DNA from 3 places in the Streptococcus sp. sy018 genome. Region 2 is predicted to be linked to each of the others. Evidence: predicted binding sites of a transcription regulator. Region 2 holds the regulator's gene; each other region holds the start of a gene.

Region 1 (10,285 bases), on a different contig from region 2:
AACATGATTCGTGACCGTGGTGACTGGGTCATTTCCCGTCAGCGTAACTGGGGTGTACCTTTACCAATCTTTTATGCTGAAGATGGTACGGCAATCATGACCAAGGAAGTAACAGACCATGTGGCTAATCTTTTTGAAGAACATGGTTCAATTATTTGGTGGGAACGTGAAGCTAAGGAACTTTTACCAGAAGGATTTAGTCACCCTGGTTCACCAAACGGTCAATTTACTAAAGAAACAGATATTATGGACGTTTGGTTTGATTCTGGTTCATCATGGAATGGTGTGATGAATACGCGTTCAAATTTGGGGTATCCAGCAGACCTTTATCTTGAAGGAAGTGACCAATATCGTGGTTGGTTTAACTCGTCTTTGATTACTTCTGTTGCGGTTAATGGTCATGCCCCATATAAATCAATTCTTTCTCAAGGTTTTGTCCTTGACGGTAAAGGCGAAAAAATGTCTAAGTCGAAAGGCAATATCATTTCACCAAATGATGTGGCCAAACAATATGGAGCAGAGATTCTTCGTCTTTGGGTAACTTCAGTCGATACCGATAATGATGTTCGTGTGTCAATGGATATCCTAGCTCAAGTATCTGAAACTTATCGTAAAATCCGTAATACCTTACGTTTCCTTCTAGCAAATACTGCTGATTTTAATCCAGAAACAGATAGCGTATCCTATCAAGATCTACGTCCAGTGGATCAATACATGACGATCAAATTTAATAAATTGGTGGCAAGTATCATCGAAGCTTATGAATCTTATGATTTTATAGCTATCTATAAAGCAGTTGTCAATTTTGTCACAGTTGACTTGTCAGCCTTCTATTTGGATTTTGCCAAGGATGTCGTTTACATTGAGGCAGTGGATAGCCTAGCTCGTCGCCAAATGCAAACCGTCTTTTATGATATTTTGGTTAAAATCACAAAACTTTTGACACCAATCATGCCTCATACGGCAGAAGAAATCTGGTCATATCTGGAACATGAAACAGCAGAATTTGTTCAGTTGACTGAAATGCCAGAAGTGGAAACATTTGACAACCAAGACGAGATTTTAGAGAAATGGGAGGCCTTCTTAGTTTTCCGTACCAAAACTCAAAAAGCTTTGGAAGAAGCAAGGAATGCTAAAGTTATCGGAAAATCATTAGAAGCTCATTTGACGGTCTATGCAGATGAAACTGTAAAAAACCTTTTGACATCTCTTGAATCAGATATTGCTCAACTGTTGATTGTGTCACAATTAACTCTCAGTGATCAATCAGCACCAGTAGATGCTGTTGTTGTTGATAATGTTAGCTTTAATGTAGAAGCGGCAAGTGGTCAAGTGTGTGAGCGTTGCCGCCGTGTTGACGAGTCAACACAAGAGCGTTCTTACCAAGTAAACATTTGTGCTCATTGTGCTGAGATTGTAGAAACACATTTTGTTGATGCAGTGGCTCAGGGATTTGAAAAATAAAAGAATGACCAAAAGGTCATTCTTTTTTATTAGGCAGATAATAGCAAACCAAGAACCAGTTAACTGATTCTTGGTTATTTGATAGGGATTGAAATTTCAATCAGATTAGGAGTGTGCAAGGTTTGTAATTGATCAAAAAGAGCGAGAGTTGAGTCAATTTTACGTTTCATGAAAAATTCACGAATTGCCACAATTTCTTCATCCTTGATGGCCCGATGTTTATTAGAAATTAACAACTCATAATGTTTGGGAGCTTTGGTAAAGACCACGTCTGTATTACCAGCTGAATAGACTTCAACTAATTCAGCATCAGTATTGGTGAGTTGGCTTTTAACCAAGGCGGAATGGCTACTTGTGGTATTGATTAGTCGCATAAATTAATCTCCGAATGATTTTGATAGTTTTATTATAGCATATTTTTGTGAACAAGTTAACATATTAGTGATTTTTTTGCCACTCTTTAACTCCCCATTGATGACTACCACGTTTGAGTTTGCTAATCGCTTCGTCAACAGGAAACCAAGCCAGTTGATTAAAGTCTTCTAGGGGGGATTGTGCCACTTGGAACTGAGTCACTTGATAAATATAGGCTGGATTGTAGTAGTGTTTGTCACGGTGACTAGAATAAAAGTATTCGTCAGCTTGGCCATAGTATTGCCCAAATTCAGCTGTAAAACCTAATTCTTCAATCAATTCACGACGCAGAGCAGTCAGATGCTCTTCACCAGCTTCAATTTCTCCGCCTGGTAAAAACCAAGAACCGTTAGGGGCTTGAACAAGGATAATTTGATCATTTGTCTTATTAGGAATGATAGCATAAACACCATGTCGTGTGGTATAGTCTGTGTTTTCTTTTTTTATACCAAAGGTTGGTCTTGTGGTCATTACATTTCTCCTTTTCCTTTTATTATAACCTGTCAACGTTAAAAAATCTAGTCTAAATGACTAGATTTTTCAGTTTAATCAGTTATTTCGGAAGATTCAGTAACTTTTGTGCTATCTGCTTTTTTAGCTGATTTAATCATGATTTGCCCATTGCTTGTCATCACAGCCTTGAGTTGTTTTTCGTTTGGATTTTCAAGATAGAAGTCAGTCAGTGCGTCTTCAATATAATCTTGAATGGTTCGGCGAAGTGGGCGAGCTCCCATTTTAGGATCATAGCCTAAGTCAACCAATTTTTCTTTAACCTTGTTGGTTACTTCAAGTTCAATGCCGTTATTGGCTAGGCGTTGACGAACAGTGGCAAGCATAAGGTCAACGATGGTGAGTAGGTTATCCTTGCTAAGAGGCTGAAATTCAATAATCCCATCAAAGCGATTCATAAATTCAGGACTGAAGAAGTCACCTAATTGGTTGAGAACAGAATGAGTGCGTCCTTCACGGCTAGCACCAAAACCAACTGAGGCTTCTACTTTACCTGTGCCGGCATTAGAAGTCATGATGATAATGGTATCTTTAAAACTGACGGTACGCCCTTGACCATCAGTTAGGCGACCATCATCTAAAACTTGAAGAAACATATGCATCACATCAGGGTGAGCCTTTTCCACTTCGTCAAGTAAAATGAGAGAATAAGGGTTGCGACGGACTTTTTCTGTCAGTTGTCCAGCTTCATCATAGCCCACATAGCCTGGAGGGGCACCGACTAATTTAGCAACAGCATGTTTTTCCATGTATTCGCTCATGTCAAAACGAATCATGCTATCAGCCGAACCAAAGAGTTCAATGGCTAGTTGTTTAGAGAGTTCAGTTTTACCGACACCAGTTGGGCCGACAAACAAGAAACTACCAATTGGACGATTAGGGCTACCAAGGCCGACACGATTACGACGAATGGCTTTGGCAATCTTATCAACAGCTTCATCTTGACCGATGACCTGTTTTTTCAAATCATCAGCGAGATTGAGCAGTTGAGATTGTTCTTTTTCTTTCAAGTCCCCAACAGGAATATTGGTTTTTTGTTCAACAATCGCTTCAATATGCTTTTCAGTGATGATTGGCATATCTTGGTCATCAATTTTTTGTTCCTGCATTTCCTTATATTTGGCAATCTGATCTCTAAAGTAAGCCGCTTTTTCATAATCTTCATCACGAGTGGCTTGTGCCTTGAGATTTTCTGCTTCAATTAAACGCTTGTCTAATTCTTTTGGATCAACAAAATTAAGGGTAAGGTTCATTTTTGAGCCAGCTTCGTCTAGCAAATCAATTGCCTTATCTGGTAGGAAACGATCTTGGATATAGCGATTAGAAAGTCGAGCAGCTGCTTCAATGGCTTCATCTGTGTATTTGACATGATGATAGTCTTGATACTTAGGTTGAATACCACGAAGAATGGTAATGGTTTCTTCAACACTTGGTTCATCGACCTTGACTGGCTGCATACGGCGTTCAAGGGCGGCGTCTTTTTCAATGATACGATATTCGTTAAGAGTGGTAGCACCTACTAATTGTAACTCCCCACGAGCAAGAGCGGGCTTAAGAATGTTGCCGGCATCCATATTGCCATCGCCTGCAGAGCCAGCTCCGACAATCTCATGGATTTCATCAATGAAAAGAATGACATCTTGTCGCTGACGAATCTCATCCATGAGTTTTTGCATGCGTTCTTCAAATTGGCCACGAATGCCTGTTCCTTGGACAAGGCTAACCACATCAAGACGGATAACTTGTTTTCCTTGAAGTTTTTGAGGGACATTGCCATCAACGATTTTTTGGGCCAAACCTTCTACAACGGCAGTTTTACCAACACCAGGCTCACCGATAAGAACAGGGTTATTCTTGGTTCTGCGATTTAGAATTTCAATAACACGAACGATTTCTTGATCACGTCCAATGACAGGGTCGATATTACCTTGTTTAGCTAGGTCAGTCACATTGATACCAAATTCGTCCAAGAGTCCTTTTGGCTGTTGTGGGGCTTGTGGCTTGTTGTTACGGTTGTTTCCACCGTTTCCAGAACGTCCCCCACCAGCTTGAGTTTTAGGTGCATTTGGTAAATCTTGATTGAAAGCACGGAAATTATTTAAATCACCAAAAAAATCATCAAAGAAAGGATTGAGTGAATTGCTACTCATTCCTTGCTGACTTGGTTGACTTTTCATGATTTGGTAGCAATTTTGGCAAAGATCAATTTGTTGTTGTTTGCCATTAACACTTGTATAGAGATGAATACTTGCTTCATTTAGATTACAATTTTTACATAGCATAATCAGTACCTCTTTTCAATAGAAGTTGGTTTCAAAAGCTTGAATCTCGATTGGTCAAAAAAGGTCAAACTTTTATAGTTTTATTATACAACAATTAAGTAAATAAGCAAGTAAAAAGATTATTCCTTACCGATAGGTTAGTTATTTTTAGCTAAGATAAGGAAAAAACGCCTGTTTTTTTGCGTCTTTATTGATTTTTGTGATAAAATAGAGAAGTAGTATTTAGAAAATAGGAGAAAACCATGGAATCACATTTGGTAAGAATTATCAATCGCTTGGAACTAATGGCGACTGATGGTGGTAATTTAAAACGTAATTTTGAACGTGAAGGTGTAGTGGTTGCTGAAGTATCATTTAATCATGATCCAGAAACAGGAGCAGTGTTTACCCTGCGTGATGTTGCAGCGCGTGAGACCTATACCTTTGATAGCATTGATTTGATTGCAATGGAAATTTATGACTTACTTTATTAAGCATGCACAAAAACACCGTTAGGTGTTTTTTGTTAGAAGGAGATGGAAATGGCAAGATTGATAGATGGTAAGGCGGTTGCTCAGCAGATGCAAGCAGAATTGGCTGAAAAAGTCGCTACATTAAAATCAGAAACAGGAATTGTTCCTAAGCTGATAGTGATTTTGGTTGGTGATGATCCTGCTAGTCAACTTTATGTGGGCAATAAAGAAAGAGCTGCTCTGAAAGCAGGTTTTGAGAGTGAGATTGTTCGTGTTCCAGAAACTATTAGTCAAAGTGACCTTTTGGATTTGATTGAGAACTATAATCAAGACAAGACTTGCCATGGGATTTTGGTACAACTACCCTTACCAAATCATATCAATGATCAAGATGTGTTGTTGGCAATATCGCCAGATAAGGACGTTGATGGCTTTCATCCTATGAATATGGGGCAACTCTGGTCAGGACATGGGAGTTTGATACCTTGTACACCAGCAGGCATTATCAAGTTATTGGATACTTACAAGGTCGAACTCGAAGGCAAACAAGCCTTAGTGATTGGCCGTAGTAATATTGTTGGTAAGCCTATGGCTCAACTGCTGTTAGATCGAAATGCAACGGTGACCATTGCGCATTCACGAACTAAAAATTTAGCAGAACTGGCAAGACAAGCGGATATTTTAATTGTGGCTATTGGCCGTGGTCACTTTGTTACAAAAGAATTTGTTAAGGAAGGGGTAGTCGTGATTGATGTCGGCATGAATCGTCTAGCTGATGGCCGTTTTGTTGGAGATGTCAAGTTTGATGAGGTTAGTGAAGTGGCTAGCCTACTTACCCCAGTTCCAGGGGGAGTGGGGCCTATGACCATTACTATGCTTTTGGAGCAGACCTATCAGATTGCAAAAAATAAGGGACTTAGCTAATAGAGCTAAAAATTGCTGAGAGAGCTGAATCAACAAGTGCCTTTTGGCACTTTTTTTGTTATACTGGTATAGATTATAAAAGTCGTAGGAGTTGTCATGGCAGATTATTTATCAGTGTCATCTTTGACCAAATACTTAAAATTAAAATTTGACCGTGACCCCTATCTAGAGCGGGTTTATCTAACTGGTCAAGTATCCAATTTTCGTCGACGTCCCAATCATCAATATTTTTCGCTTAAAGATGATAAGGCAGTCATTCAAGCAACCATGTGGTCTGGTATTTATCGAAATTTGGGATTTGAGTTAGAAGAAGGCATGCAAATCAATATCATCGGAAGAGTTCAGCTTTATGAACCATCTGGTTCGTATTCGATTATTGTTGAAAAGGCAGAGCCAGATGGTATGGGAGCTTTGGCTCTTCAATTTGAGCAGTTGAAAAAAAAGCTTACGGAGGCAGGTTATTTTGAGAGTCGCCATAAGCAAGCTCTTCCTCGTTTTGTCAAAAGAGTAGGTGTCATCACAAGTCCTAGTGGGGCAGTTATCAAGGATATTATCACGACCATTTCTCGCCGTTTTGCCGGAGTAGAGGTTTTACTTTTTCCAACTAAGGTGCAAGGACAAGAGGCAGCGAAAGAAGTTGCAAACAACATTGCCTTGGCTAATCAAATAACTGACTTAGATCTCTTGATTGTTGGTCGTGGTGGTGGATCAATTGAAGACCTCTGGGCCTTTAATGAAGAAATTGTGGTTCAGGCTATTTTTGAATCTCGCTTGCCAATTATTTCTAGTGTGGGGCATGAAACAGATGTGACCTTGGCTGATTTTGCAGCAGATCAACGGGCAGCCACACCGACAGCTGCGGCTGAATTAGCTACACCAGTTACTAAGACAGATTTACTTACAAGTTTGTTGGATTGGGAAAAACGCCTATATCAAGCCATGCAAGTTCTGTTAGAACAAGCTAATCAGCGTTTGCAGAGCTCGAGTCAATCTCTTGTTTTTCGTCAGCCTCAAAGATTGTATGATGGTTACTTACAGAAAGTGGATTATTTGACGACTCGATTGTCTGAGAAAATGGATCAGACTTTACAAATCAAGCAGCAGATTTATCAACAACTCAATCAATCTTTGACTTTTTTAGGGTTACCAACTAAACTAGCCAGTCAAAAAGATAAGGTGACCCAATTAGAGCGTCTATTAAAAAGTAATATGGCCAATCAGTACGATAGACAGGTGGCACGCTTTGATAAAGCCCAAGATGCACTCCTGTCGTTAGATACTCAAAAAATTATTGAGCGAGGCTATGCTCTTGTCCAAAAAAATCAAGATCTTATCGATTCAGTTACCCCTATAAAAGTAGGTGACGCATTGACCATCGTGATGCGAGATGGTGATTTAGAAGTGGAGGTAAAAAATGTCAACGCAAAAAACATTTGAAGAAGACTTACAAGAATTAGAAAGTATTGTTGCCAAGTTAGAAAATGGGGATGTGCCTTTGGAAACTGCCTTGGCTGAATTTCAAAAGGGGATGAGCCTATCAAAACGTCTTCAAACAACCCTACAAGAAGCAGAAAAAACCTTGGTTAAGGTCATGCAAGCAGACGGCAGTCAGGTGGAGATGGACTAGATGGAGAAGGTAAAAATTGATCAAGCTATGCTGGATTTCTATGCTCAAGCAAATGTGTCTGAGCATTTAGTAGAAGCCATCGGCTATTCGATTAAGGCAGGGGGGAAACGGATTCGTCCTTTACTTTGCTTGCAGGTTTTGGAAGGTTTTGGACTTGAGTTGACAAAAAGCCATTATCAAGTGGCAGCCAGTGTTGAGTTGATTCATACAGGTAGTTTGATTCATGATGACTTGCCAGCTATGGATAATGATGATTTTCGTCGAGGTATGCCGACTAATCACAAACAGTTTGGTGAAGCCATGGCGATTTTAGCAGGAGATGCCCTCTTTTTAGATCCCTTTGCCCTATTGGCAGAAACTGATTTACCAGAAAAGGTTCGTTTAGCTTTGATTAGTGAGTTGTCACGGGCTTCAGGTAGTTTTGGAATGGTGGCAGGTCAAGCCTTAGACATGCTTGGTGAAGGCAAAAGACTTGATTTGGAAGACCTGCGAAAAATTCATGCCAACAAGACAGGTCAACTTTTAACCTTTCCCTTTGTTGCCGCTGGTTTAATGACTCAACAATCAGCAGAAGTTTTGGATAAGTTAAGACAGGTTGGTCAGTTGGTTGGGTTAGCCTTTCAAGTAAGGGATGATATTCTTGATGTGACGGCTGATTTTGACACCTTAGGTAAGACACCGAAAAAAGATTTGTTGGCAGATAAATCAACCTATCCTAGTCTGTTAGGTCTTGAAAACTCTAAAAAAATCTTAAATGAGAGTTTGGATAGGGTGCAAGAGATTTTTGCAGAATTAAGGCAAGAACAAGGTTTTCAAGCAGATGATATCTTAAACACGATAGAAAGGTTACGATGGCATGGCTAAGGAACGTGTAGATGTATTGGCCTATAAACAGGGCTTATTTGATACGAGAGAGCAGGCCAAGCGTGGTGTCATGGCAGGCTTGGTTGTTGCTACCGTCAATGGTCAGCGTTTTGATAAACCTGGTGAAAAAATTGATGAAAATACCGAATTAAAATTAAAGGGTGAAAAATTAAAATACGTCAGTCGTGGTGGGCTAAAGTTAGAAAAAGCCCTAGATGTTTTTGGTTTGTCTGTTGTTGATTTGACCACTTTAGACATAGGTGCCTCAACAGGTGGTTTTACCGATGTCATGCTGCAAAATGCTGCTAAATTAGTCTATGCAGTGGATGTCGGAACCAATCAGTTGGTCTGGAAATTACGTCAAGACCCACGAGTGATTAGCATGGAGCAGTATAATTTTCGCTATGCCCAGTTAACTGATTTTGTTGAAGGACAACCGAGTTTTGCTTCTATTGATGTCAGTTTTATCTCGCTAGCCTTGATTTTACCTACGTTGCATGAGATTTTAGCTGATGATGGTCAAGTTGTTGCTTTGGTTAAGCCTCAATTTGAAGCAGGTCGAGAGCAGATTGGTAAAAATGGCATTGTTAAAGATCCTGCTATCCATGAACGTGTTTTACAAGAAGTGACTGAATTGGCAGTGGCGACGGGCTTTTCAGCCTGTCAGTTGGATTTTTCTCCTATTCAAGGTGGGCATGGTAATATTGAGTTTCTTCTACATTTAGAAAAGTCAGATTTGCCAACAAATCAAGTAGCTAGTCAAATAGAGGATGTGGTTGCAACAGCTCATGCCCAATTTAAGCAAGCCGAAGAGGATAAGTAGATGTTATTAAGCATTTCGATTAAAAATTTTGCGATTATCGAAGAAATTTCCCTAAACTTTGATAATGGCATGACGGTACTGACAGGGGAAACTGGTGCTGGCAAATCAATCATCATTGATGCCATGAATATGATGCTAGGAGCAAGGGCCAGCACAGAAGTCATTCGTAATGGGGCGACTAAGGCGGAAATTCAGGGATTTTTCTCTTTGGATAAAAATCCTTCCCTAAGCCAACTCTTAGCTGATAATGGAATTGAGTTGAGTGATGAATTGATTATTCGTCGAGAGATTTTTGCCAATGGTCGCAGTGTTAGTCGTGTTAATGGGCAAATGGTTAATTTGACGACATTAAAAGCTATTGGTCAGTTTTTAGTAGATATTCATGGTCAACATGACCAAGAAGAGTTGATGAAGCCACAATTGCACATTGCTCTCCTAGATAGTTTTGGCAATCAAGAGTTTGTTGAGACCAAGAAACATTACCAAGAACTGTTTGATCGGTATCGTCGTTTGCGTAAACGTGTCTTAGATAAGCAAAAAAATGAAGCAGAGCATAAGGCTAGAATTGAAATGTTGGAATTTCAGTTGGCTGAGATTGAAACGGCAGATTTACAAACTGGTGAAGACGATAAATTAGAGCAAGAACGTGAAAAATTATTAAATCATAAACAAATTGCAGACACTTTAACTAGTGCTTATCAACTCTTAGATGATGAAGAGTTTTCTAGCCTAGCTAATATCCGTTCCGCTATGAATGATTTGATGAGTTTGGAAGATTATGATACGGCTTATAAAGACATGTCTAGCCATTTGAGTGAAGCCTATTATGTTTTGGAAGATGTCAGTAAACGTTTGTCAGATACACTAGATCATTTAGAATTTGATGCTGAAAGATTGATGACCATTGAAACTAGACTTGACGTCA
Region 2 (10,285 bases):
GCAGAGCGTCATTGACAGCTTGTGTGGTCATGTCTTGCAAGGTTTCAAGATCGTCTGGGTCAACCACATCAGCCTTGAAGTCAATGCTCACTAGTTTTTTATCGCCAGTAAAGGTTGCAACAACCAAATCCTGAGCAGATTTGCCAGTGAAACTGGTTGCAGCAAGCTCAGCTTGGCTCTTTTCCATTTGCTTTTGTAGTTTTTGTGCCTGACGCATCATGTTTTGCATATTCATCATAAGATTTCTAACATTCCTTTCTTAGTAAGGGATTAAGCCTTGTTGGTTAGTGATAGTACACTACTGGATGACCAACATCAGTCATCTAGTCGCATACTTTACTGTTATCATTATATCATGTTTAGGGTGTAACTCAAACTCTAGGCTAGTTTTTGTTTTTTCATCAATTTAGTTTATTCTGTCTAACTAGACTATTTACCTCTGCCCAAAAGTCGCAGACTAGTCTGACGAGCTAAGGCCTGTCTGCCCAAAATGGGCAGACGTCCTCACAGTTGTGAGGACCTTATTTCCAAAGGAAGTTGTCCTCATCACAAGATTTTTTAGTTCTGCCCCTTTTGGGCAGAGCAGCTCACAAGGTTTTTGTGCTTATTTCCAAAAAGGAATGGTTAGTTGTTTTAAATTTTTATAAAATCATTTAAGGAAGATATTTTTATGCTATAATAATGTCAAAGTATAATAGAGAGAAGAGGAGCTTGTTTGATAAATGGACGAAAAGGAAATCCTAAAAACTCTTTATCGAGAAATGAATCAGGCAATGGTTTCAAAGAATATTGAAAAGTTAGAAAGTATCTTACAACCTCATACGGATCTGGTACATATGACAGGTTATGTTCAACCTGTTTCCGAATGGCTAGAAGACATTGCAAGTGAACGCATGAAATATTACACTTGGCAAGAAGAAAATATTAAAGACGTCGAAATTCATGGGATGAAAGCCAGTCTTGTTGGACAAAGTAAAGTTCGAGCTCGTATTTGGGGAGCAGGACCAAGTATATGGCCTTTGCAAATGTTGGTGTCTTTTGAAAAAATTGATGGTCAGTGGAAAATTGTCAAGCAAGAAGCCAGTACCTATTGAGTCATTTAGAAAAGAGAAGTAGCCCCTATCAACTATGATAGGGGCTACTTGAACATTTTAATTTAATATGTTAAGGAGCTCCAAAGCCACCACGCCCGCCAGGGCCAGTTGCGATAATTTCTGTTTGTTTTTCTCCGTTAACGATGACAGTCCCACCAGTCATCTCGGCTTGAACATCGTAGTCAAAGGCAGATTGGGCAGTAATGTTAAGTTGTCCACCTGAGATGTAGATGCTGCCGTTGGCATCAATAGCGTCTGTGTCGCCTGAGCCAACTTCAACAGTGATGTCGCCACCAGTGATTTTGATAAAGACATCAGATGTGAGCGTACTTGAGGCATTGATGGCATCATCAGTGGCATAAAGTTTCAAGGTGCCACCGTTTATGGTTACGGTTGCTCCTTCTAGAGCTTCCGTGGCATTTTGCACAAGGATGTTACCACTATCAATGGTCAAGTGAGATTCAGCCTTAATGGCATCGTCACCTGCCGTCACGCTAATGTCGCTATTTGCAATATAGGTGATTCCCTTACTCAAATCTTCGTCATTAGTGGCTTTTAGACCGTCGCCTCCAGCAGTGACTTGAAGTGTTCCGCCTGTAATTGTCAATTCATCTTTACCACGGATACCGTCATCAGCCGCCTCAACAGTGATTTGACCAGATAAGATGGCCAGACGATCGTTAGAAACAATCCCGTCTTGATAGCTTCCCTTGACGGTCAAGCTACCATTTCCTGTAAGCGTCAAATCGTCCTTAGAATAAAGAGCTCCCTCAATGCTGCTATCTGAGTGTTTACTGCTATCAGTGATGGTGTTTTCGGTATTATCTTGTAATTCCACGACAAGATTGTTAGCCGATTGGACATAAAGGGCAGCATTATCTTGACTGGAAATATTGGCACCTGCTAATATCAAACGAACATTTCCAGTGGTATTGACAACTACCCCCTTGGTTGTCGTTCCTGTCAGCGTATAGGTTCCAGGTTCTGTGATGGTGAGTGTGTCTTGTCCAAGTTCAATCGTTTTAGAAGGGAGAGAGTCCCAAGCAATCTCGCTCACACTAGTTTGTAGAGTTGTTTGTTGAGTGGAAGTCGCTGTCGTTGTTGCCGTTGATTGTGCTTGACAGGCTGCGAGGGTCAAGGTTGAGGTCAATAATAGACTGGCTAGGGCTTTTTTAGTTCGATGTGATAATGGTAAAAACATGATAATCTCCTTGTGTTCTAGTGGTATTCTATAAGCCACCCTTGTTGGGATTAGTGCCAAGAATAATGGCTAAGTTGCGATTGCGAATGCGTAGGTCATTGATAAAGGCTCTACGATCCATTTGTTTAGGCAATTCCAAATGGTAATTTAATTCAAAAATTGACCCCATATTTTTCAGCCGAATGCTTTCTAAGGTTGCTTTCACCTGATATTGTTCAAAGACAGGTTGTAAGACAGTTTCGTGTTCAAGATCTTCTGGCATCGAAATGGTTAGGTATTGGCTGCTATTGCTTGGATCAAAAAGGGCGAGATGATGAAGTAGCAATAACACGATAGACACAAAGCAGGCGGCAAATAGTGCTACAAAGACATAGCCTGTTCCGATAATCAAGCCCATAGTCATGGCCGCAAAAACACTGATTAGCTCACGAGAAGTCCCTGGCATCGAACGAAAACGAATCAAGCTGAATGTTCCCATGATAGCCACACCAGTTCCTAGATTGCCTGATGTCATCATAATCACGAACTGAACCAAAATAGGTAGGGTGACAAGGGTAATGGCAAAGTTTTTTGAGTAATGTGTGGTTTTAGCATGTACCCCTGCCACCATAACGCCTACCAAAAGAGCAACGGTAGAAGTGATGGTTAAAGATGACAAGGTCACTCCTTGAGCTAAGATTGAATCAAACATGAATGAGTTCTTCCTTTCTTGCTTTAGTAAAAATCTTTCCATACTTAGAAAAAGATTGTGGGTAAATGCAATGTTGCGAGAGGTAGTCAACCAACCAGTCAGGCATGCCTTCTTTGGTTTTGATTTCCATGATAATTCGTGGTTCATCAAAATGAGGCGTCATGCTAGTATCGGAAAATAAATCTAAATTGGTCGTTGATGAGCGTAGTCGTTCATCAAAGGTAATGCGTAGGTCAGAGGACGCTTCTTTAGCCATATAAGAGGTTCGATTGTAAATAATGAAAATCTTTGGAGCGAGTTGTTTTTCTTGAAATAAATAGAGGAGTTCTCTAGCGATTTGACTATCAGGGAGTTGCTTTTTATCAAGAAAAGTTTGGTAGTCGTCTTGACTGATAATAATGCGGCGTTTGAAAACCGTACCATAGATTTTTGATTTGATTTCTAAAAAGACTTGGTCAGTCCCGGCATAGTGGCGAGCTCTGACCTTGCATTTATAATCTGTTCCATGAATCGAATTGATAATCATCTCATCATGGATATTATCAAAATAAACCGTGTTATTTTGTGTCTTGAAGTAAGGGTCAGGCAGCATGCGTTCCTGTAAAAAGAGCGTAAGCTGTTCGTATTCTGCTTGATTTAGCAGGTACTTTTTTTCTTTTCGCTTAAAAAAATCTTTTGCCATATACGACTTTCTATGATTAAGATAACTCAAGCATAGCAACGAAAACTTTAACTTATCTTAATCTTTCTGAAAGAAACGGAAAAATTTTCATATTTTTGACATACTACTGAAAATATGGGGGGGGGGGGTAAGTGGTTTTTGTTGGTATTTTTAGGAGATTAGATTGCGTGAGAATAGCTTTTTGAGTAGGTCTATGCTATAATAAAAACATAGAGAAAGCGATTACACAAAAAAGGAGGAGAAGATTATGAGTCGAGATTCTCCAAAAGATAAATCGATAGCAGTTTCGTTACAAATATGGTGGAACACCTAATTCATGTAATGGTTACTAAGGAAACAACATAATATGAAAGCACGTTATAAGGAAAAAATTGTAGATGTTTGGGAAATTGGTAGAGATACTGAGCAACCTGAATGGGTACAAGACGCTTTTACAAAAAAATACATTTGCTGGGTAGATAATCATGTGAGAATTTTAATGGCTGGCTTAAAACCTTCTTTGAAAACTAACTTCAAAATTGGGGCAACAGGAACAGCTGGGGGTGGTTTTGCAGGTTATGGCATTTATGTTTTAGGTTATCCAGGTGACTACTTAGATTTGACGAATCAGAAAGTGATATCTGCTAAAACTTTTAAGAAAAAGTATGATAGTTTATAATGGTAGTTTAGAAAGTCAGGACTCAGTATGAACAGAAAGGTTAAAGAGTATAAAATCTGACAATAATAGAAATACTTCAAATAATTATTGTTTTAATATTCTTTCCTAATACAACAATGGGTTTATTTAATACTGGTCGAGAATTAGGTGGAGCGATTATCAGTTTATTTTAGTAAGATTACTACTGGGAATACAATTGTATTTTCAAAAGGAGATATTAGCTATGAACGAATTGATTAACAACAAGTATTTTCAATCTCTATTGATAGGTGTTGGTGCAGGTGCAATAGTTGGATTGTTTGGAACTGTTCCAGTCATTTGTTATTTAATTGTTGTCATTTTTATAAAAGTCATAAAGAAAGCGAATATATAAGTAGGAGGGGAACTTATGACAATCACAGGTAAAAAAGTATTTCAGGTAATTTATGTTTTAAATTTATTATTCCATTGTGTTTTTCTTACCTATCAGCTCCGTCAGATAGGCAACGTTGAGCCTAATTATCTACTAGTAGCAATTATGAGTGTGATTAGTACAACAGTGATTTTAATATCAATTAAACATACAGAAAAGTCATAAAAAACCATTGCTCTTGAAAAAGGATAACCTCATAATGGTAATTATATTTTTTATAACAATTGTATTGGTTCAATGCTATATCATTTATAAAACGGTAAAACAATCTAAACAAAGCGAAAATTTTGATTCTCTATTTAGTATTAACGCATTTCTATTATTATTTCTGGCCTCTAAAAATTTAGTATTTGTTTGGCTTGCTTATTTGGTCTTTATGTTAACCATTTTGTTTTCAAATGACAATTGTTCCTAATATGTTATTGTGACGTATTTTATTATGGTAAACAGTTAGACGGTGTATTAGTTATGGGACAAATTGATTATTTAAAATGGATTTTAATCGCTATTGTTGTGGTCTTTTGGATTTATACGATTATTTGTGACATTATTCTTCAAAAGAATTATCAAAAAACAGCTTTTTTTCAAGCGTTTATTTCTGCTTTTATTGTTGAACATAATGTGAGTGATAAAGTTAATTCTTTCTCGATTATTGTGTTTTTAATTTTTATTCTGTTCTACTTTGATTTTAAAAAGAATAATAAGTATTGATTTGGATAAAATTTTGCCTAGATAAAGGGGGAAAAGAGGTGAAAATGAAATACCTACCAGAATTACTTGCTTTTATCATCATGTTAGCGTATCTAGTGTTAACCGTTTTGAATGATACAAAGATCTATCCAATGCCTCAATGGCTACAAGTTTTTGATCCAACGTTACTGATACTAAATGGGGTGTTGTTGATTATGATTAGTAGAGAAATACGGGGGAAATGATGTTACTTGATTTGAAACTCTTTACGCTACTGGTTGTGGTAGTCTATTTAATATTTAGGTTAAAAAATTCGGCTGAGTCAGAGTTATTCATCTCTAAGTTTGCCATTGCCTTTCCAGTGGGTTTTACTATTGTTAATGAAATAATTTCGATGATTTATCAATTAACTCATTAGTAAAAAAGCTGTTGGTTTATCACGAAATAAATGTTAATTAAGAGGTGCAGTATGACAAAAGAGATTGATCCAAATATTTCAGCAGTGATTATTGCTGTAGCATCATGGATTGGATTACTTGTAGGTGTGTTTTTGGGATTGAAGTAAATGATTTAAATAACAGGCTCATAAAGGAGTTAAATCATGGAATTGATGAATAAATTTGAAGAAATGACGACGGAAGAACTTGCAACTGTTGATGGTGGAATGGGCGTTTTGGCAGTTATTGTCTATTCTGTTCTAGCCGGAACAGGAGTGGGTATTGTCGGCTATGGAGTGGCTAGAATTTTTGGGTAAATGATTTATTTTGATAAGAATTTAGCAACATGACTTCCACGTCAGGTTGCTTTTTATGGTCTGGAAGGTACTGTGACGATTGTGACAGGTCAATCAATATATTTTGATTATTATGTCATTCGATTTTTAATCAATAAGAAAAGTAAGAACATAAAAACACGCTATTTTACATTAAAAAAATTGCAATTCTTGAAGTAATGTGTTATTATGTAAAGGTCGGTGTTTTCCGATAATACTCATCTCAAATGGATTGTGGGTCTGTTGCCGTTATGGTGGATTTGCAAGTTTAAGTTTGGGAGAGGCAAAAACATATTAAAAGGAGAAATACTCATGGCAGTAATTTCAATGAAACAACTTCTTGAGGCTGGTGTTCACTTTGGTCACCAAACTCGTCGCTGGAATCCTAAGATGGCTAAATACATCTTTACAGAACGTAATGGTATTCATGTTATCGACCTTCAACAAACTGTAAAATTGGCTGATCAAGCATACGACTTCATGCGTGATGCAGCAGCAAACGATGCAGTTGTTTTGTTTGTTGGAACGAAAAAACAAGCAGCAGAAGCTGTAGCAGAAGAAGCAGCTCGTGCAGGTCAATACTTTATCAACCATCGTTGGTTGGGTGGAACCCTTACTAACTGGGGAACAATCCAAAAACGTATTGCACGCCTTAAAGAAATCAAACGTATGGAAGAAGAAGGAACTTTTGACCTACTTCCTAAGAAAGAAGTTGCACTTCTTAACAAACAACGTGCTCGTCTTGAGAAATTCTTGGGTGGTATCGAAGATATGCCACGCATTCCAGATGTAATGTACGTTGTTGACCCACATAAAGAACAAATCGCTGTTAAAGAAGCTAAAAAACTTGGTATTCCAGTTGTAGCTATGGTTGATACAAACGCTGATCCAGATGATATCGATGTAATCATCCCAGCTAACGATGATGCAATCCGTGCTGTTAAATTGATTACAGCTAAATTGGCTGACGCTATCATCGAAGGTCGTCAAGGTGAGGATGCAGTTGTTGAATTTGAAACAGCAGCAGAAGCTGATTCAATCGAAGAAATCGTTGAAGTTGTTGAAGGCGACAACGCTTAATCAGCTCGATAAAATTTGAAATTAGACCAAACGGGGCAAAGCTAACCGCTCTGTCTCCGTTTTTTATTGAAACAATATTTGGAGGATGAAAAATGGCAATTACAGCAGCTCTCGTTAAAGAATTGCGTGAAAAATCAGGTGCTGGCGTTATGGACGCTAAGAAAGCTCTTGTTGAAACTGATGGTGACATTGATAAAGCGATTGAATTGCTTCGTGAAAAAGGAATGGCTAAGGCAGCTAAAAAAGCTGACCGTGTAGCGGCTGAAGGTTTGACAGGTGTTTATGTTAACGGTAATGTTGCAGCAGTTGTTGAAGTGAATGCTGAAACAGACTTCGTTGCTAAAAATGCTCAATTCGTTGAGTTGGTCAACACAACAGCTAAAGTTATTGCAGAAGGTCAACCTGCTGACAATGAAGCAGCTCTTAAATTGGTAATGCCTTCAGGTGAAACACTTGAAGAAGCTTATGTGAACGCAACTGCAACAATCGGTGAAAAAATTTCATTCCGTCGTTTTGCCTTGGTTGAAAAAACAGACGCTCAAGCCTTTGGTGCTTACCAACATAATGGTGGTCGTATCGGTGTTATCACTGTTATCGAAGGTGGTGACGAAACACTTGCTAAACAAGTATCAATGCACGTTGCAGCAATGAAACCAACTGTTTTGTCTTACACTGAACTTGACCCACAATTTGTTAAAGATGAGTTGGCTCAATTGAACCATAAGATTGAACAAGATAATGAAAGTCGTGCGATGGTTGACAAACCAGCTCTTCCACTTCTTCAATATGGTTCAAAAGCTCAATTGACTGATGAAGTCATTGCTCAAGCAGAAGAAAGCATCAAGGCTGAATTGGCAGCAGAAGGTAAACCAGAGCAAATCTGGGATAAAATCTTGCCAGGTAAAATGGATCGCTTCATGCTTGACAATACACAAGTTGACCAAGCTTATACACTTCTTGCACAAGTTTATATCATGGACGACAGCAAGACAGTTGAAGCTTACCTTGAGTCAGTAAATGCTAAGGCTGTTTCATTTGCTCGTTTTGAAGTAGGTGAAGGCATCGAGAAAGCATCTAACGACTTTGAAGCAGAAGTTGCAGCAACTATGGCAGCAGCCCTAAATAACTAGGAAAACTAAAAGTTCTAGCTTGGCTAGGACTTTTTGATTTGTTGGCGTAAAATACGAATTTATGATAGAATAGTCAAATAAGGTCAAGTTCTTAGAAAGAGGGACGTATGGTAAATAAAAGCACATCTGATAATATTGAAGAATACATAAAGAAAATATTACTCCAAGAAGGAATTGCTGAAATTCGTCGTTCTAGCTTGGCAGATTTTTTTCAAGTTGTCCCTAGTCAGATTAACTATGTCATTAAAACTCGTTTTACCGAAAATCGTGGTTACATGGTGGAAAGTAAGCGTGGTGGTGGTGGCTATATTCGAATTGCCAAAGTCACTTTTTCAGATAAACATAAATTGTTGAGTAATCTGAGAGAATCTCTAGGACTGAGAGTTAGTCAAACCGTTTTTGCGGATTTGATACAGTATCTTTTTGATGAAAAAATCATTAGTCAACGTGAAGGTGAGATGCTATTAGCAACCAGTTGTGATGAAGTGTTAGGTCAAGATGCTCCAGCAATTCGTGCACGTATGTTAGACAAACTATTACAACGATTAGATAGAAAAGGACAATAATAAGTGATGACACATCAGTATTCACTAAAAATGCAGGAAATTTTTGGCTTGGGTCAATTTATTGCGGTCAGTTTTAAGAGTAAATTTTTAGAAAGTTGGCATATTCTTTTGGCAATGACCGCAACAGAAGGCTCTGTTGCTGCACTTAGTTTTTTAGAATATGATCAAGAAGTTCCTCTTGAGCGTTATCAAGATGCCGCGATTGAAATGATAGGACAAGAACCTGAGGAAACGAATCTTGGTTTTTCTTTTGTGCCTCAATCTCAAGCCTTGAGTCGTCTGTTAGATTATGCTAGTGAGATTTGTGCAGTGACCTCAAACAAAGAGATTGGTTCAGAGCATGTCTTGGAAGCAATTTTACTAAGTGAGGATACAGTTGCTTTTAGATTGCTGCAATTGGTTGGTTTTAATCGTAATGTTGAACAAGGTGAAATGGTTAAAATCCATGATTTGCGAAAGACTGTTGAAGCCTATGCTGGCTTTACTAAGGAGCAGATCAAAGCAATTCGTGAGTTAAAGGTACCAAAAAAAGCTAAAAAAGGTGGCTTTTCAGAGATGATGAAGCCAGTGTCAACGGCAGGTGAATTAGAAGAGTTTACTCGTGATTTAACAGCTTTAGCTCAAGCAGGTAGGCTGGATCCAGTTATTGGTCGTCAAGAAGAAATTACTCGCATGATTCGTGTGCTTAGTCGTAAAAGCAAGAATAATCCTGTTCTCGTTGGTGAAGCGGGAGTGGGTAAGACAGCTCTAGCTTATGGATTGGCACAACGTATTGTGGCAGGTGAAATTCCTTATGAATTACAAGATTTTCGTGTTTTAGAATTAGATATGATGACCGTTTTGGCTGGAACTCGTTTTCGTGGTGATTTTGAAGAACGCATGAATAAGATTATTGCGGATGTTGAGACAGACGGCAAGATCATTCTTTTTATTGATGAGCTGCATACCATTATGGGTTCAGGTAGTGGCATGGAAGGTACTTTAGATGCGGCAAATATTCTTAAGCCAGCTCTTTCTCGTGGGTATCTTCGTTTGGTAGGGGCGACTACTCAAGATGAATATCAAAAACATATTGAAAAAGATGCGGCACTTTCTCGTCGTTTTGCTAAGATTACTTTAGAAGAGCCAAGTATTGAAGAAGCTTATCAGATTCTTTTAGGTGTTAAAGAAACTTATGAAAGTTATCATCGGGTTGTTTTATCTGATGATGTGGTGTTAACAGCTGTTAAGGCAGCCCACCGTTACCTAACAAGCAAGAGATTGCCTGATTCGGCCTTGGATTTGTTGGATGAAACCAGTGCAACTGTCC
Region 3 (10,285 bases), on a different contig from region 2:
AGAGCCTTCTGTTAAAGCAGGCATAATCTTTTCGACCATATGTTGTCGTCTAGCTGCCATATAAAGCAACAATTCCGTCTTATTATCCATGCGGGTATGCTTGACATCTAAAATCACCTCACGAATTCTTTCGGCAATCTCTATCCCACCAGGTTCTCTAGTTGCTAACACATTAGCTGTCAAATCAGCCTGCAAACTAGGTAAAACTCGCTCTAAAACCGTGGTTTTCCCCGCTCCATCTGGTCCTTCAAATGAAATCAATAATCCTTTTGTCATAGCAACCCTTCATTAGTTTAGTAGTTCTATTTTATCAAAAAAAATCTAAAAAAGCAGTCGCCAGCAAGTAAAAAGGTTGAAAAGGTTTTGCCTTTCCAACCAAAAATAGATTTTACAAAGCTTTCACTTGAGTCAATGTGATGCTGTCCACCTGTACCCCTTGTTCTATCAGTTCTTTTTTTAGAACGTCTACATCAAAACGTCCATCTAGTTGCACTTCTACCAAGACCTTCTCTGCATTTTCATTATTCACCAAAACGCTTCGGATATTAAGGTGATCGTCAGCAAAAATCTTAACAACCTTTTCAAAGGCTCCAGCTTGATCTTTCAAGAACAAACGCACACGCACCCCTTCTTCACCATAACCAGATACTTTAAGGAAGGTTTTGAAGACATCTCGATCAGTAATGATACCAGACACAATCCCATTTTCTGCTACAGGAAGGACACCAACCTTATTCTTCATCATGAGATAGATCGCATCTTCTAACGTCGCATAAGGTGAAATCGAAATCACATCCTTAATCATGACATCACGAATCTTCGTCTTATTTAATAAATAATTCATCTCATAAATCGATAGACTGGTTGCTTTTGAAGGGGTCGCTTCTGCCATGGTTCCTTCTGTCACCAGACCGACTAATTTATCATTTTCAATAACAGGTAAGCGACGCAAATTTTGTTCCTTCATCAAGTCAGCCGCATGAGCCACACTGGTATCTGGCGATACATAAACCACTTTTTTAGTCATAAAATCTTTAACAGCCATAAATACTCCTCCACTCTTTTTATCTACTTTTATTATAGCATAAGTCGAAATCGTTTTCTATGTTAAAAAAATCCCTGACAAGTGTCAGAGATTTTCTCGTTAACCACCAAGATAGGCCTTTCTCACTTCATCAGAAGCTAAAAGCTCCTGACCTGTTCCTGAAAGAACTACCTTACCAGTTTCTAAAACATAACCACGATTAGCGATTGACAAGGCCTTATTGGCATTTTGCTCAATCAGAAGAACCGTTGTACCTTGACGCTGAATATCTTGGATAATGTCAAAAATTTCTTGAATAAAGATTGGTGCCAATCCCATTGATGGCTCATCTAGCAAAAGTAATTTTGGTTGACTCATCAAAGCACGCCCCATAGCAAGCATTTGTTGCTCACCACCAGATAGGGTGGCTGCATCTTGATGTTTACGTTCTTCTAAACGAGGGAAACGTGCAAAAATCTTTTTGAGATTAGCCTGATTTTCTTCTCGATTATTTTTAAGGAAAGCACCCATCTCAAGATTTTCCAAAACGGTCAAACCTGAAAAGACATGGCGACCTTCTGGTACTTGTGACAGTCCATCTGCTACGATCTTACGAGCAGGGACTTTTTGAATTTCATTACCTAAAAATGAAATCGTACCACCACTTGGACGAACCAAACCAGAAATGGTTCGTAGAATCGATGTTTTACCCGCACCATTGGCACCGATTAGGGTGACCACTTCTCCTTCGTTAACCTCAAAACTAACATTTTTAACAGCCTCGATAACACCGTAACTGACTGATAGATTTTCTACTTTTAACATAGACATTAGGCGTCACCTCCTAGGTAGGCTTCAATTACTCGTTTGTTATTTTTAATTTCTTCTGGTGTCCCATGAGCAATTAGACGACCGTATTCTAACACATAGATACGTTCTGTTACTTCCATAACCAAACTCATGTCATGCTCGATAAGGATAATGGTAATACCAAATTCTTCCTTAATCTTGCGAATTAAACTAGTCAACTCTGCCGTTTCTTGTGGATTCATCCCGGCTGCTGGCTCGTCCAAGAAAAGAATTTTAGGCTCTGTTGCCAAGGCACGAACAATTTCTAAACGACGTTGCTGACCATAAGGAAGATTTTTAGCCAAGGTATCCGCATCCTTATCCAAATCAAAGATGGCAAGTAAACTCATGGCTTTTGCGGCCAATTCTTCTTCATTCTTATAGAATTTTGGCAGACGAAGAAAAGAAGCTAATAGATTTGGCTTACGATTGTTCCCCATACCAACCAAAACGTTTTCCAATACCGTCATATCCTTAAAAAGACGGATGTTTTGGAAGGTACGCGACAAACCAAGTGAAGCAATAGTATATGGTTTTTTCCCATTAAGAAGGGTGCCATCTAAGCTCACTGTTCCTTCACTTGGCTCATAAACACCTGTCAAGAGATTAAACAGTGTGGTTTTGCCTGCCCCATTAGGACCTATCAAACCAACCAATTCACCTGCATTTAATTCTAGAGTGACATCACCAACGGCAGTTAGACCACCAAAGTTTTTAGTCAGATTTTTTACTTCAAGAAGTGCCATTAGTTTTTGCCCTCCTTACCTTTTGCGAAAAATTTAGATAACATGAGTTCTTTGGTACCAAGAAGACCACCTGGACGGAAGACCATTACTAAGATAAGAGCAAGTGAGTAAATAATCATTCGCAATTCTGATACATTTTGCAAGAACATATTTAAAACACCTAATACAATAGCAGCAACCACTGTCCCAGTTACTGAACCTAGACCGCCCAGTACGGCAATAATTAAATAATCAATCGAGCGTAGAATGGTGAAATCTTTTGGCACTGCCGTTCCAAGATAACCAATATAAAGTGAACCTGCCAAACTTGCCATCATGGCTGCAATCACAAAGGTTAGTACTTTAGCTTTTGTCGTGTTAACACCCATTGACTCAGCCGCAATTTCATCCTCACGAACTGCAATCACTTCACGTCCCATTGGGCTACGAAGGTAGTTCAAAACCAAGATGACGACACCCACCACAAAGATGAATACAGTTGGCCAAGTCGTGTATTGTAAGATACCAGTCAGACCTGCTGCACCATTAGTTAGCTCTCCTCCATTGATGATAATCATACGGATAATTTCAGATACACCAAGGGTTGCAATAGCAAGATAGTCCCCTTTCAAACGTAACGTTGGTAAACCAACAACTAAGGCAACTACTGCTGCAATCAAGGCACCTACAAGCATAGATACATAAAATCCCGCATAGGTCGGCATTGATTTTGTTAAAATAGCTGTCGCATAGGCACCAATAGCCATGAAACCGGCTTGACCTAGTGGAAATTGACCTGAGAAACCAAGAATAAGATTCGTCCCCAAGGCCATGATAACGCTAATACCAATTCCCATCAAAATTTGCACATAATAAACGCCTAATAAACCGCTAGAAATCAAAACAGATAAGAGAACAAAGACGGCAGCAATCAAAGCAAGCCAAACAAGATTTACTTTCAAATTTTTCATGCTATACCTTCTCCTTCACATTTTTACCAAGAATACCTGCTGGTCTAATCAGCAAAATGACAATCAAAATAATATACACCACTGCATCACGGAAACTTGACAAACCAATTGAGATTGAGAATGTTTCCAAAAGACCAATGATAAAGCCACCAAGTGCTGCACCTGGAATAATCCCGATACCACCCAAAACGGCAGCAACGAAGGCTTTAATACCAGGTGTCATCCCCATCAAAGGATCAATCGAGTTGTAATAAAGACCAATCAAAACACCTGCTGCACCAGCAAGAGCCGAACCAAGAGCAAAGGTAAAGCTGATGGTTGAGTTAACGTTGATTCCCATGAGTTGTGCCGCATCACTATCAACAGACACTGCACGCATGGCTTTACCCATTTTTGTTTTCTTAACGATAAATTGCAAAGCAATCATCAAACTAACCGAAACAAATAAAATCGTCAACTGAACATTAGTAATACTAATCGGACCTAAGTTATATTTTACGGTTTTTAAGGCTTGTGGAAAGGCACGCGTATTGGCACCAACCAAGTAAACCATACCGTATTCTAAAAGGAAAGACACACCAATTGCTGTAATCAACGCAGCAATTCGAGTTGAATTTCTTAATGGACGATAGGCTAAAAATTCAATCAGTACACCTAATGCCGCCGTTAAAACCATTGTTAGCAAGAGAGCAACAAAGAAATTCATCTGGAAGGTAGAGATTAAATAGTAACCAATAAAGGCACCCATCATGTAAAGATCACCGTGGGCAAAGTTAATCAACTTGATAATACCATATACCATGGTGTAACCAAGGGCAATCAGAGCATAGACACTCCCTAAAATTAACCCATTGACAAGTTGCTGAAGCATAGAGTCACCAAACTTTCTATCAATATAATGAATAAGTGGAAGAATTTATTCTTCCACTTATGATATTTTAATTCAGACTATGTAAATAGTCAAGTCCCTTATTTGACTTCAACTGAAGTTGCTGAAGCTTCCTTACCATCTTTCAAGCTAACAACAAGTGCTGTTTTCGCTGGGTTATGGTTAGCATCAACTGTGAATTTACCAGTTACACCCTCAAAATCTTTCAAACTAGCCAGGTTAGTTGCCACATCTTTAGATGTTTTAGCTCCTTTAGCTGCTTCTGCCACCATGTAAACTGAGTCGTAAGAAAGAGCGGCAAACATGTTTGGTTCTGTACCATATTTTTCTTTGTAAGCTTTAACAAAGGCTGATGATTTTTCAGTCAAGCTAGTTGATGTAGAGTAACCTGATACATAGTAAACGTTGTTTGTATTTGCTGCACCTGCTGTTTCAACAAATTGTGGGTCATTGAATCCGTCAGGACCAAGGATTGCTTTGTCGATTCCCATTTCACGAGCTTGTTTTGTGATCAAACCAGTTTCAGTATAGTAACCTGGCATAACGATAGCATCAAATTCTTTATCTTTAACTTTTGTCAAAGCAGCTTGGAAGTCTTTATCACCTGAAGCAAATGTTTCTTCAACAACAACTTCCCCTTTGTAAGATTTCTTGAATTGATCAGCTACAGCTTTCGCGTAGTCACTTGAGTTGTCATAGAAAAGAACAACTTTTTTAGCACTTAGGTTATCTGTTGCATATTGTGCAAGGATTGCTCCTTGGAAGCTATCAACGAAGGTCGCACGGAAAACATAATCTTGTACTTTACCAGACGCATCCAAAGTCAAGCTATCTAATGTACCTGAAGGTGTTACCAACGGTACTGCAGCTTGTTGAGCAGCACTAACTGTTGCTGCTGTATTGGCTGATGTTGCTGGACCAACCATTGCAACAACTTTATCTTGAGTAGTTAAACTAGTTGCAACATTGGCTGCTTCAGTGGTTTCTGATTTATTGTCTTTAGAAACAATTTCAAGTTTTTTACCATCAACACCACCAGCCGCATTGATTTCCTCAGCCGCTAAATCAGCACCGTTTTTCTCAGCACTACCATAAGCTGCTACTGCTCCAGATAACTCAAAGTTGTAACCAACTTTTACCGTTTCACCAACTTCATTACCTGCTGAATTAGACGAACTACCTGGTGCTGCACCACAGGCTGCTAGGACAGCTGTACTAACAAAAGCAAGTGTTGCTAATGCAAATTTTTTCTTCATAATCTTTTCTCCTTAAGAATTTCTTAATTGATATGTTTTATATCATACTGAATTGTCAGATAATTGTCAAGACTTTTTTTATTAAATTTTTTTATTTTATTATAAAAACGTTTTCACTCCTGTAAATTGCCAACAAATTCTTGGTTAATGTCCGTAAAATACGATGGCAACACAGTTTTCACATAGTTTAACTGACTAATTTCTGCTAAGGTTTGTTCAGCCCTTTCTGCATTAACATAGAGTAACAGGTAACGCATTTTTTTTGAATGATAAATTTTATCGCCATACTGACTTAATTTTTTCGCATCTCGATTGTAATAGAGGTAAACCAGTAAACCTAGTCGTTTTTGCCTTTCAAACATCACTTCTCCTCATCAAAATAAGAGATAAAAAGCTAACCAATTTATCTAAGGAATTGCTTTTTATCTCTTGTTACTCACTTTATTGCAAATTGTTATTGGCCATGATTTCATCAATAAAGCCATATTCTAGTGTTTCTTTTGCACTCATCCAACGATCGCGTTCCGCATCTTGATGAATCTTCTCAACAGGTTGACCTGAATTTTCTGCTAAAATTCGTTCAAGATTTTCTCTGGTTTTCAAGAGGTGTTCAGCTGCAATAGCCATATCTGTTTGTTGAGTACCGCCACCAGTGCCACCCATTGGCTGATGGATCATGTATTCTGCATTTGGTAACATGAAACGTTTACCTTTAGTACCACTTGAGGCAATAATCGTTCCCATTGAAGCAGCCATTCCCATCACAATAGTCTGAACATCTGACTTAATAAAGTTCATGGTATCAACAATAGCAAGACCTGCTGACACTGACCCACCTGGGGTATTGACATAAAGATAAATGTCTTTAGTATTATCTTGGGCATCCAGAAACAGAAGTTGGGCGATGACAGAATTTGCCATGTTATCCTCAACAGGACCTGTCAACATAATAATACGATCTTTTAGTAAGCGTGAGTAAATATCATACGAACGCTCGCCACGACTAGTTTGTTCAATTACTACTGGAATCATAATTCTCTCCATTTCTAATTTTGCTTGGTCAATCATGACCGTTACAACATTCAATAAGTCTATTATAAAGCATTGGTCAAAAAAGGTCAATTTTTTTATTTAACTACTATCATAAAGTAAGGACCGAAACAACTGTTTCAGTCCTACTCGACCTACTTGGTACCAAATAAACGGTCACCTGCATCACCAAGACCAGGGACAATGTAACCATTCTCGTTTAATTTTTCATCCAAGGCTGCTGTGTAAATGTCAATATCTGGATGGGCTGCCTGTAATTTCTTTACTCCTTCTGGTGCCGCCACCAAACAAACAAATTTGATATTGGTTGCTCCACGTTTTTTAAGAGAATCTACAGCCAAAATAGCCGAGCCTCCTGTCGCCAACATCGGATCAACTAGAAAAATTTGACGTTGGTCAATATCTTCTGGTAACTTAACCAAGTATTCCACTGGCTCAAAGGTTTCTTCATCACGGTACATGCCAATATGACCGACCTTGGCTGCTGGAACTAGACTCAACAAACCATCAACCATACCAACACCAGCTCGTAAGATTGGCACAATCGCTAACTTTTTCCCTGTCAATTGTTTTTGGACAGTCTTAGTAATCGGTGTTTCAATCTCCACATCTTCTAGGGGAAGGTCACGAGAAACCTCATAACCCATTAACATGGCAATTTCATTAACCAATTCACGAAAGTCCTTGGTCGAGGTTGTTGTGCGACGCAAAATTGACAATTTATGTTGAATCAACGGATGTGAAATTACTTGAAAGTTACCCATAACAATCACCTCTATTATTTTTTTCTATTATAGCAGATTATTAACTGAAAATCTGCTATAAGGTTATGAAAATGAGAATTTTATGCGACTTCCTCTAGATTAGTCAATAATGATTCCAATATTTCTGAAAAGAGCTTTCTCCTCTTGGCTGACTTTTATTTTGTGCTATAATAAAAATCAGAAAGAAGACTAGAAACGATGTCAATGATTGAAGCTAAGGGTATCCATGTCACTTATCATAAACAAGAGATTCTCTCAAATTTAAGTACTAAATTAAACGATGGACAAATCACAACCATTATTGGTCCCAACGGCTGTGGAAAATCTACCTTGCTCAAGGCTTTATTGCGTCTAACACCTATTGAAAAAGGGCAAATTCTTCTGGATGGACAGGCTATTCATTCATTACCAACCAAGGACGTGGCTAAAAAAATTGCCCTTTTACCACAAACGCCACAAGTGCCAAAAGGGCTGTCAACCTATGAGTTGATTTCTTATGGTCGCTTTCCACATCAAAAGTATCTGGGTGGCCTTAGCAATGAAGACCGTGATAAAATTCATTGGGCTATGGAAATCACAAGGGTTACTCCTTTTGCCCAGACGGATGTTGACCAGTTATCAGGTGGGCAACGCCAACGTGTTTGGATTGCCATGGCTTTAGCCCAAGATACGCCAACGATTTTCTTAGATGAACCAACTACCTACTTGGATATGAATCATCAATTGGAAATTTTAGAGCTCTTACAAGACCTCAATCAGCAGCAAGGAAAAACCATTATTATGGTCTTACATGACTTAAATCTAGCTGCTCGTTTTTCTGACTATTTAATTACTATGAAAGAGGGCAAAATCCATCATCATGGAGTTGTTAACCAGGTCTTGACTAAGTCTGTCTTACGAGAGATTTTCCAAATCGATGCTCAAATCACAACCGATAAGCTTTCACAAAAACCGATTCTAATCAGTTATCAATTACACAAAGGAGTCTAAACATGAAAAAAATGACTAGCTTAGTTTTAACCCTTCTCATGATTATGGTTTTAGCAGCTTGTGGCAAGGCTACATCAAACAATCAATCTCTTTCTGATTCTGAGAATTTGCCTAAAATCGACGGCTTTACCTACTACGGTCAAGTTCCCCAGTCACCAAAACGAGTAGCTAGCTTATCTGCCAGCTATACTGGCTATCTCATGCAGTTAGGGCTTAATATCGTCGCTGCAACGACTTATGATTTGGATAATCCTGTGCTTAAAAAAGAACTAAGTCAAGCCAAAGAAGTCATGCCTACCGACCTTGAAGCTCTTGCTGCAACTAAACCTGATGTAATCATTGCAGGCACAACTGAAGCCAATCTTGAACAATTAGCCACAATTGCACCTGTTATCGCTGTTGACTATGGCAAACATGATTATTTACAAGTACTTTCTGATTTTGGACAAGTGTTTAACAAGGAAAAAGAAGCACAAGCCTGGCTTGATTCTTGGAAAACAAAGGTTACTCAAACCAAAGACAAGCTGACTAAAGCCATTGGTCAAGATAAAACGTTTACCCTCATTGGTTTAAGTGAAAAAGAAATCTATCTGTTTGGTAATAATTGGGGACGTGGCGGAGAAATTCTTTACCAAGCCCTTGGATTTAAGGCTCCTGAAAAAATCATTCAAGAAGTTTTCCCAAAGGGCTACCTCTCAATCTCTAAAGAAGTCTTAAGTGCTTATATGGGAGATTATGCTATTGTTGCAGCAGATTCAACCACTACTAATTCTGCTCTTTATGAAAGTGATCTCTGGCAAGCCATTCCTGCTGTTCAAAATGGTAATATCATCAAAGTTCCTGCCAATGCCTTTTACTTCAATGATCCTAAGGCTCTTGATTATCAGTTAGAGGTTTTAGAAAAAGCCATTCTAGCCACAAACAACTAGAAAGACATTATGACAACAAGTAAATCTTATTTTCAAACAAGGCCAAATCATTTTTGGCTTGTTTTTTTCATCAGTTTGATTAGTTTAGGACTGGGTAGCTATGCCAGCCTACGTTTTGGGGCTATTCGTTATAGCCATCAAGAAGTCATAACGATTTTAGCTCAACCTTTTTTAGAAAGCCAAGCTCAGAATATCATTATTGATAGCCGTTTTCCTCGTCTAATCGCCGCTTGTTTGGTAGGAGCAGGACTTGCGACCTCAGGTTTAATAACGCAAGCGGTTACTCAAAATCCTATTTCTGATCCAGGTTTACTGGGAATCAATGCTGGGGCAGGACTTGCCTTGGTCTTAGCTTATCTGCTAATTAAAAAACCACATTACAGCTTCATTTTACTTTTTTGTTTAATCGGTGCTAGTCTGGCTGCCCTTTTCGTTTTTGGATTAGCCTATCAAAAAAAAGCAAGCAACCATCAAATCCGTCTCATTTTAGCAGGAGCTATGATGACTACACTTTTTTCAGCCATAGGGCAAGTCATTACTATCACCAATCACTTATCTACTACCATCATTGGTTGGCAATCTGGCGGTCTAGTTGCTGTTAACTGGTCTATGATTACCTTCATAGCTCCTTTTATCCTTTTTGGTTTAGGTTCTGCTTTATTTTTTAGTCACCAACTCAATCTTCTTAACCTCGAAAAATCACTTTCTCAAGCCTTGGGGCAAAATATCAGACGCACCCAATTGCTTCTTTTAGCAATCGTTTTGCTTCTTTCAGCTAGCAGTGTCGCCTTAGTTGGTAACCTAGCCTTTATTGGTCTGCTCATTCCCCACTTAGCCA

What was found. The regulator CtsR, encoded in region 2, represses protease genes until heat stress. The targets are predictions, from matches to a motif close to TTGGTCAAAAAAGGTCAAANA.
Region 1: FRX52_RS01190 (ATP-dependent Clp protease ATP-binding subunit) is a predicted target of CtsR. The motif match lies at 4,721-4,741, and genes of this name have one in related genera.
Region 3: FRX52_RS05315 (ATP-dependent Clp protease proteolytic subunit) is a predicted target of CtsR. The motif match lies at 6,819-6,839, and genes of this name have one in related genera.

The regions. Positions count from the first base shown of each region.
Region 1 is NZ_VOHN01000001.1:237,275-247,559, forward strand. Features, by position in the region: gene ileS (isoleucine--tRNA ligase) at 1-1,464, shown strand, start outside; gene FRX52_RS01180 (DUF1827 family protein) at 1,539-1,838, opposite strand; gene FRX52_RS01185 (NUDIX hydrolase) at 1,903-2,349, opposite strand; gene FRX52_RS01190 (ATP-dependent Clp protease ATP-binding subunit) at 2,424-4,670, opposite strand; gene FRX52_RS01195 (YkuJ family protein) at 4,913-5,143, shown strand; gene FRX52_RS01200 (bifunctional methylenetetrahydrofolate dehydrogenase/methenyltetrahydrofolate cyclohydrolase) at 5,192-6,046, shown strand; gene xseA (exodeoxyribonuclease VII large subunit) at 6,143-7,483, shown strand; gene FRX52_RS01210 (exodeoxyribonuclease VII small subunit) at 7,461-7,673, shown strand; gene FRX52_RS01215 (polyprenyl synthetase family protein) at 7,674-8,537, shown strand; gene FRX52_RS01220 (TlyA family RNA methyltransferase) at 8,530-9,360, shown strand; gene recN (DNA repair protein RecN) at 9,361-10,285, shown strand, end outside.
Region 2 is NZ_VOHN01000002.1:38,696-48,980, reverse strand. Features, by position in the region: gene FRX52_RS02560 (YbaB/EbfC family nucleoid-associated protein) at 1-238, opposite strand, end outside; gene FRX52_RS02555 (nuclear transport factor 2 family protein) at 723-1,094, shown strand; gene FRX52_RS02550 (carbohydrate-binding domain-containing protein) at 1,165-2,295, opposite strand; gene FRX52_RS02545 (DUF4956 domain-containing protein) at 2,324-2,986, opposite strand; gene FRX52_RS02540 (polyphosphate polymerase domain-containing protein) at 2,979-3,668, opposite strand; gene FRX52_RS02535 (role in replication) at 4,015-4,326, shown strand; gene FRX52_RS05475 (hypothetical protein) at 4,550-4,699, shown strand; gene FRX52_RS02530 (hypothetical protein) at 4,715-4,903, shown strand; gene FRX52_RS02525 (Blp family class II bacteriocin) at 6,030-6,182, shown strand; gene rpsB (30S ribosomal protein S2) at 6,513-7,280, shown strand; gene tsf (translation elongation factor Ts) at 7,373-8,410, shown strand; gene FRX52_RS02510 (CtsR family transcriptional regulator) at 8,518-8,976, shown strand; gene FRX52_RS02505 (ATP-dependent Clp protease ATP-binding subunit) at 8,983-10,285, shown strand, end outside.
Region 3 is NZ_VOHN01000006.1:43,154-53,438, reverse strand. Features, by position in the region: gene tmk (dTMP kinase) at 1-276, opposite strand, end outside; gene FRX52_RS05350 (CBS and ACT domain-containing protein) at 389-1,045, opposite strand; gene FRX52_RS05345 (ABC transporter ATP-binding protein) at 1,145-1,855, opposite strand; gene FRX52_RS05340 (ABC transporter ATP-binding protein) at 1,855-2,619, opposite strand; gene FRX52_RS05335 (branched-chain amino acid ABC transporter permease) at 2,619-3,569, opposite strand; gene FRX52_RS05330 (branched-chain amino acid ABC transporter permease) at 3,571-4,440, opposite strand; gene FRX52_RS05325 (ABC transporter substrate-binding protein) at 4,539-5,714, opposite strand; gene FRX52_RS05320 (DUF2129 domain-containing protein) at 5,828-6,076, opposite strand; gene FRX52_RS05315 (ATP-dependent Clp protease proteolytic subunit) at 6,156-6,758, opposite strand; gene upp (uracil phosphoribosyltransferase) at 6,899-7,528, opposite strand; gene FRX52_RS05305 (ABC transporter ATP-binding protein) at 7,727-8,518, shown strand; gene FRX52_RS05300 (iron-hydroxamate ABC transporter substrate-binding protein) at 8,521-9,447, shown strand; gene FRX52_RS05295 (iron ABC transporter permease) at 9,457-10,285, shown strand, end outside.